Regions from separate parts of the Streptomyces sp. NPDC017993 genome, predicted to be linked through region 1. Evidence: riboswitches for the same ligand, from Rfam matches in the RefSeq annotation. Region 1 holds a riboswitch; each other region holds the start of a gene.
What was found. Region 1 has a riboswitch for cobalamin ahead of cobN (cobaltochelatase subunit CobN). Riboswitches for the same ligand answer to the same signal wherever they lie in the genome.

Region 1 (2,191 bases):
GCCGGAGAGCGCCGTCGCGGACGCGCTCGCGCAGAGCAGGGCGTCCAGCCGGCGGGCCCACAACCGCACGTCAGCCGGGGTGCGCCGGTCCAGACCCGCGAGCGGCGAGGCCAGGATGTTGCGGACGCGCTCATGGCGTTCCGAGGGCAGCAGGCCCGCGTCGCGCAGCAGCTCCGCCAGCTCCTGGCCGCAGTCGTCCGCGAGGCCGCGCAGTTCCACGTTGCCGCGGGAGGTGAGGGAGAGGTGGCCGTCGCCGAGGCGCTCCGCGGCGTCGGCCAGCGCGGATGCCTGGCGGGCGGTCAAGTCGCCTGCGGGCAGGCGGACTCGCGCCAGGCTGCCGTCGTCGGCGGAGTGCAGCCGCAGCGTTCCCGGGCAGGCGTCACCGCGTTCCCGGAGGGGCGGTGCGGCCGCAGCGGGCCGGAGCGAGGGGGAGGGCGGCATGGCGGCGAGCATACCGACGTCGGGCAAGGGCGGACCGGGGGAGGCGGACCGGGGGCGGGGCCCGCGCGGGCGGGCCCGGAGGCGCTCTCCCCCGCCCGCCACGCAGCCCTTACTATGCAGGTCGGTGGGTCTGCTGATCCGCCGGACGCCAGCGACGGCGCCAAGGGAGGAAGCCCGGTGAGAATCCGGCGCGGTCCCGCCACTGTGAACCCGGTCCACGGGTGAGCCAGGAACTCCCGCCGTCCTCCTACCGCCCGGGGCGCGGACCCCGAGGAAGGCCTGACGCCGCATGCTGCAATCTTCCGGGGGGCGGCCCCCGCGCCTCCGCGCAACCACCGGGCCGCAGGGCGTGACCCGTGAGATCTCGCGAGGTGTATCCCTGTGATCCTGCTGCTGTCGACGTCCGACACCGACCTGCTGAGCGCCCGCGCCGCCGCCGGCCCCGTGCCGTACCGCCTCGCCAACCCCGCCCGCCTCGACCTCGACGAGCTGCCCGCGCTGCTGGAGGGCACCGACCTGGTCGTCGTCCGTCTGCTCGGCGGCATCCGCGCCTGGCAGGAGGGCCTGGACCTGCTGCTCGCGCAGGAGCGCCCGGTCGTCGTCCTCACCGGTGAACAGGCCCCCGACGCCCAGCTGATGGAGGCGTCCACGGTCCCGGTCGGTATCGCGGCCGAGTCGCACGCCTACCTCGCGCACGGCGGCCCCGCCAACCTCGACCAGCTCGCCCGTTTCCTGTCCGACACGGTGCTGCTGACCGGCCACGGCTTCGAGCCGCCGGAGCCCGCCCCCAGCTGGGGACAGCTGGAGCGGCCGGACGCCCGTACGGACATCGAAGGACCGCTGGTGGCGGTGCTCTACTACCGCGCCCACCACATGAGCGGCAACACCGGCTTCGTCGACGCGCTCTGCGGTCAGATCGAGCAGGCAGGCGGCCGCCCGCTGCCGCTGTTCGTCGCCTCGCTGCGCGCGCCCGAGCCGGAACTGATCGACGCCCTGCGGCCGGTCGACGCGATCGTCACCACCGTCCTGGCCGCCGGTGGCACCAAGCCCGCCGAGGCATCGGCCGGTGGCGACGACGAGTCCTGGGACGCCGGCGCGCTCGCCGCCCTGGACGTACCGATCCTCCAGGCCCTGTGCCTGACCGGGTCGCGGGCCGCCTGGGAGGAGAACGACGAGGGGCTGTCCCCGCTGGACGCCGCCTCCCAGATCGCCGTCCCCGAGTTCGACGGCCGGCTGATCACCGTCCCGTTCTCCTTCAAGGAGGTCGACGAGGACGGGCTGCCCGTCTACGTCGCCGACCTCGAGCGGGCCGCCCGGGTCGCCGGCATCGCCGTGCGCCACGCCCGCCTGCGCCACATCCCCGCCGCCGACAAGCGCCTCGCGCTGGTGCTGTCCGCGTACCCCACCAAGCACTCCCGCATCGGCAACGCCGTCGGCCTGGACACCCCGGCCAGCGCCGTCGCCCTGCTGCGCCGACTGCAGGCGGACGGCTACGACTTCGGCGGCGAAGAGGTCCCCGGCCTGGTCTCCGGCGACGGAGACGAGCTGATCTACGCCCTGATCGAGGCCGGCGGCCACGACCAGGAGTGGCTCACCGAGGAGCAGCTCGCCCGCAACCCCGTCCGCATCCCCGCCGCCGACTACAAGCGCTGGTACGCCACGCTGCCGCAGGAACTGCGCGAGTCGGTGGAGGAGCACTGGGGCCCGCCGCCCGGTGAGATGTTCCTCGACCGCTCCCGCAACCCCGAGG
Region 2 (2,191 bases), on a different contig from region 1:
CTGATTTCCATGAAGTCGAGCTTCTCGCCGGCGCTGAGTTCGGAAAGGATGTCTGCCTCGCCCTGAGTGACGTCCTCCCCGAAGTACGTGGTCATGCCTTCCGGATCGTCAGTGACCTGGTACTGACGCAGCATCTCCTTGGGGCTGAGCCTCCGCCCCATATGTACCCGGACGTTGAAGGCGTTCCTTTGGGTACCGCCATCGTCCTTCAGATCCCAGGCGATCCTCTCGTCGGCCCGTTCCCCCATCCGGAGCGCATCGTGAATCTGCGCCTGTGCCGCTCTTAGCTCTTCCCCCAGAGGGCCGCTGACCAGAACCGGATCGTCAAGCATCGTCGCAAGCCACCCGCCCTCGCCACAGCCGGTCGAGCGGATCCCCCCGGGAGGAGCATCACCTGCGGTGCGCCCGTGCGAGGGTGGGCGGTGACCTCGCCCGCCACCCCGTACACGACGGCCGGCAGCTTCGGAGCGAGCCCTCGCCCGGCGGGCCTGAGGCGGTGACTTCACCGTCGCGCAGGACGTAGAGCCGCTTGCCGCGTTGCGACAGGGTGCCTCGGACGAGGTCCCCCATGGCCGGTACGGCTCTGGTGCGTGGCGCGGGGTTTTCTGGGATGCTGCCGTCCGACCCGCGACGGCGGAACGAGGAGCCGGTGAGAATCCGGCACGGTACCGCCACTGTGAGGGGGGAGCCAACTTGCCACCGCCACGGCCTTCTTGTGGGGCCGGCGGCGGGGGCGGCGTCGCACCCGAGTCAGGAGACTCACGCCGTCGTACCTCGGCAAACCGGGGCGGATCTCCCCGAGAGAGGATGGTGGCATTCGTGTGCTCGCGTGCGTGCCTCGGCTGGTGTACGGCCTGCGTTCCTTCGTGGGGAGGGGGCGGCCGGCCCGCGGTGGGGGCGAAGAAGCGCAGGTCGTTTGCCCGGTCCGCGTCGAGGGGGACCGGCGCTTCCCGCGGCGCCGAGGACATCGTCCACTACGCCTCGTTCCGCGCACCGAACCGGCCGGTACGCACGTGGTGACCGCCGAGGATTTGGCCGAAGTCTCCACCGTCGGACCGTACTTCGCCATCTCCTGCGGACCACGAGGCGACGCCGAACGCTTCCGTCCCCTGACCGACCTCTACACCGACCACGACGCCCTGGATCGGTACGTACGCGCCCTAGGGCGGCGGCTGGGGACCGACCAGGCCAGGGTGGCCGCCTCCACCCTGCACATCGGCACGGCCGCCCGTCTGTGGTCCGTCGCCCTGGCCACCACCGCGCTGACCGGCCGGGTACCCGACCTGGCGCCCGAGCGGCTGTGGTGGCGGGCCCCCGAGACCGGCCCCATCGAGCTGTGGCTGCCCGAACCAGGGGAAGCCCCGGGGGATGACGCGCCCGACGTGCTCCACCGGACCGTCGTCGTGCGCAATCTGCTGCCGTTGGGCGACGCCGTACGACGCGCTACCGGGGTGTCCCCGCACGCTTTGCGGGGCAACGCGGCATCGGCGCTCGTCGGCGCCCTGCAGACGCTGCTGGCTCGCGTCCCCGACGCCCCGTGTTCGCCCGTCCCGCTCGCGAGTGCCCTGCTGACGCGGGAGCCACTCGCGAGCGCGGGCGTGTTCACCGTCAGCCCCCTCGAGTACCGCCGCCACAACTGCTGCCTCTATTACCGCGTTCCGGGCATGGGGACATGCGGCGAATGCGTCCTCAACGACAAGAAGACGCGCGCATGACCGGCCCCGAGCTCCCTGGCCCCGTGCTCTCGACTGAAGGCCATGGCGCAGGTTCAATGCGTCGGCGCCGCGGCCGGGTGGTCCGAGTTGGCTGTTGTGCAGGGGTGTCGGCGGCGCAGGAAGCGGAGCAGCAGCGGAGGCAGTAGTGCGCACTGCACGGCGACGGCTGTCCAGAAGAGGCCGGGATGGCCGGTCCGCTCGGCCAGCGCGTAGCCCTCTCCTCCCGCGATGCCGCTGACGAACGCGCCGATTCCGGCTGCCAGCCGCTGACGGCCGAAGACGACGGCGGGTGGGCGGGGGGACCGGGCCAGGGCTTCGAGATCGTTCTTGAGGAAGAGGACGATCTCGCCGAGGCAGATGAGCAGGGCTCCGGCCAGGATGGTGGTGGGAGAGCCGACGGCGAGGGTGCCCATGCCGAGGGCCAGCGCGGCGAAGCCCAGGAGCAGGGCGCGGGTGTAGGGCAGGCGGGCGATCCA
Region 3 (2,191 bases), on a different contig from region 1:
CGCATGAACTCGTCCGGGATCCAGTGCGCGATGTTCAGGTTGTGCGTACGGCGGGCCTCCTCGCCGGTGTTGTCGCGCAGCTCCAGGAACTCCTCGATGTCGGCGTGCCAGGTCTCCAGGTAGACGCAGGCGGCGCCCTTGCGGCGGCCGCCCTGGTTCACCGCCGCGACCGAGGCGTCCAGGGTGCGCAGGAACGGCACGATGCCGTTCGAGTGGCCGTTGGTGCCCCGGATCAGCGACCCCCGTGCGCGGATCCGGGAGTAGGAAAGACCGATGCCGCCGGCGTGCTTGGAGAGCCGGGCGACCTGGTGGTAGCGGTCGTAGATCGAGTCGAGTTCGTCCAGCGGGGAGTCCAGCAGATAGCACGAGGACATCTGCGGGTGGCGGGTGCCGGAGTTGAACAGGGTGGGGGAGGACGGCAGATAGGACAGTGAGCTGGTGAGGCGGTACAGCTCGGCGACGTCGTCCAGCGCGGCCGTGGAGTCGTTCTCGGCGAGACCGCAGGCCACCCGGAGCAGGAAGTGCTGTGGTGTCTCGATGACCTGACGGGTGGTGGGGTGCCGCAGGAGGTAGCGGGAGTGCAGGGTGCGCAGGCCGAAGTAGCCGAAGCGGTCGTCGGCGCCGTCGGCGAGGGCCTTGTCGACGGAGGCGTCCAGGCGGGCGGCGTGGGTGCGGACGAACGCGGCGGTGGCGTCGGCGATCAGACCTTCGCGGTGACCGACCTCCACCGAGGCGGAGAACGCGGTGGCGCCCTGGCCCGCGGCCTCCTCCGCGATGGCGAGGGTGAGCAGCCGCGCCGCGAGCCGGGAGTACTGCGGCTCGTCACCGATCAGACCGGCCGCGGCCTCGATCGCGAGTGAGCGCAACTCGGCCTCGTCGGAGCCCGCGTGGCGGCCGCGGAGGGCGGCGGCGGCCACCTTGCCGGGGTCGGTCGCGGTCAGGTCCTCGGTCAGCTCGGTCAGGGTGCGCAGCAGGGCCACACCGGGGCCGTCCTCGGCACGGCCGTCCCGGTCGGCGGGGGCGGGCGGCGCGGACTGCACGACCTCGGCGTCTGACGCGGGCTCCGTTGGCGCGATGGTCACGTGATGCTCTCCCTCACTCGGCGGGGGCCAGGAGGGAGGGGCGCGACGGGCGCGCGCGGGCATGCGGCACCCCGGAATGTCGGGATGCGCGGGCACACCGCGCGGCGTCCACCGGCCCATCCCACGGGGCCCGGACGTATCGACGTCCGCACCGATGGCGGTGCGGGCGTACCGTCGGCAGGTCTTCGGACTCCACGGGCGCGCCGGTAGGGCTTTGGGGCCTTATGGGCGTGCTCGTACACCGTTGCGGGACAGTTCCGGATTCGCACCGGATTCCCCTGCGGCGACAGCGAGCACGAGCATACATGTGGTGGTGGCTTCTCGTGTGCACCCCCATATCTAGTGAGTTGAGAGTGATCAAGCGGTGTCTGTCCGTGCGCTCGGCTATCGGCTTCCTACGTCTCCCGCTCCGTTGATGACAGAGGGAGAAGGTTCCATGACCGCGCTTGCCGACCGGCCGCACATCATGGGCACCGAGCATTTCGAAGAGGCCGCTCGGATACTCGCCCGCCTGGAGGAAGGCGCGCGGTGGGAACTTATCGACGGGACGGTCAGGAGCAAGCCCATGCCGGACGGGGACCACGGGCGGATCATCCAGTGGCTTACCCGTGTCTGTATGCAGCATCGGCCCGAGCTCTGGCTCGACGCCCGGCCAGGGCCTGAAGGTGCAGACGTACCGAAGCGGCCGTGCCCGCCCGGACGGGACGCTCGCGCCCATGGATGCTTTCGTCGGCCAGGGCGAATGGGCCGGCCCCGACCCGGTTCTGATGGTTGTCGAGGTCGCCTCCCACGACCCCGATGCCGACCAGCGGGACCGGGTGGAAAAGCCCCGTGCGTACGCGGAGACCGGCATCCCGCTCTCTCTGCTGGTGGACCGTGATGCCCACCACGTCACGGTCTACAGCCGGCCCGACGCCGACCGCTACGAGAACGTCCACACCGTCCCCTTCGGCAAGTCGCTCCACCTGCCGGACCCGGTGAACATCACGCTCGAAACCGAGGCGCTCAAGGACTGGGTGAGCTGAACCGGCGCGGACGTCGCGCCGCGCTCCGCACGCGAACGGGCCGCCGCACCCTGGGGGTGCGACGGCCCGTGGCCGGGAGCGGTG

Region 2: another riboswitch for cobalamin. It lies ahead of ACH4FH_RS29440 ((2Fe-2S)-binding protein); the one in region 1 lies ahead of cobN (cobaltochelatase subunit CobN).
Region 3: another riboswitch for cobalamin. It lies ahead of ACH4FH_RS24435 (ribonucleoside-diphosphate reductase subunit alpha); the one in region 1 lies ahead of cobN (cobaltochelatase subunit CobN).

Annotation. Positions count from the first base shown of each region.
Region 1 covers NZ_JBIRGO010000002.1:393,039-395,229, forward strand. Annotated here, with positions in the region: gene cobG (precorrin-3B synthase) at 1-441, opposite strand, end outside; cobalamin riboswitch at 566-698, shown strand; gene cobN (cobaltochelatase subunit CobN) at 823-2,191, shown strand, end outside.
Region 2 covers NZ_JBIRGO010000019.1:1,327-3,517, forward strand. Annotated here, with positions in the region: gene ACH4FH_RS29435 (DUF6973 domain-containing protein) at 1-332, opposite strand, end outside; cobalamin riboswitch at 600-782, shown strand; gene ACH4FH_RS29440 ((2Fe-2S)-binding protein) at 1,017-1,715, shown strand; gene ACH4FH_RS29445 (MFS transporter) at 1,769-2,191, opposite strand, start outside.
Region 3 covers NZ_JBIRGO010000013.1:188,798-190,988, reverse strand. Annotated here, with positions in the region: gene ACH4FH_RS24435 (ribonucleoside-diphosphate reductase subunit alpha) at 1-1,082, opposite strand, end outside; cobalamin riboswitch at 1,241-1,402, opposite strand; partial or broken gene ACH4FH_RS24430 (Uma2 family endonuclease) at 1,519-2,107, shown strand.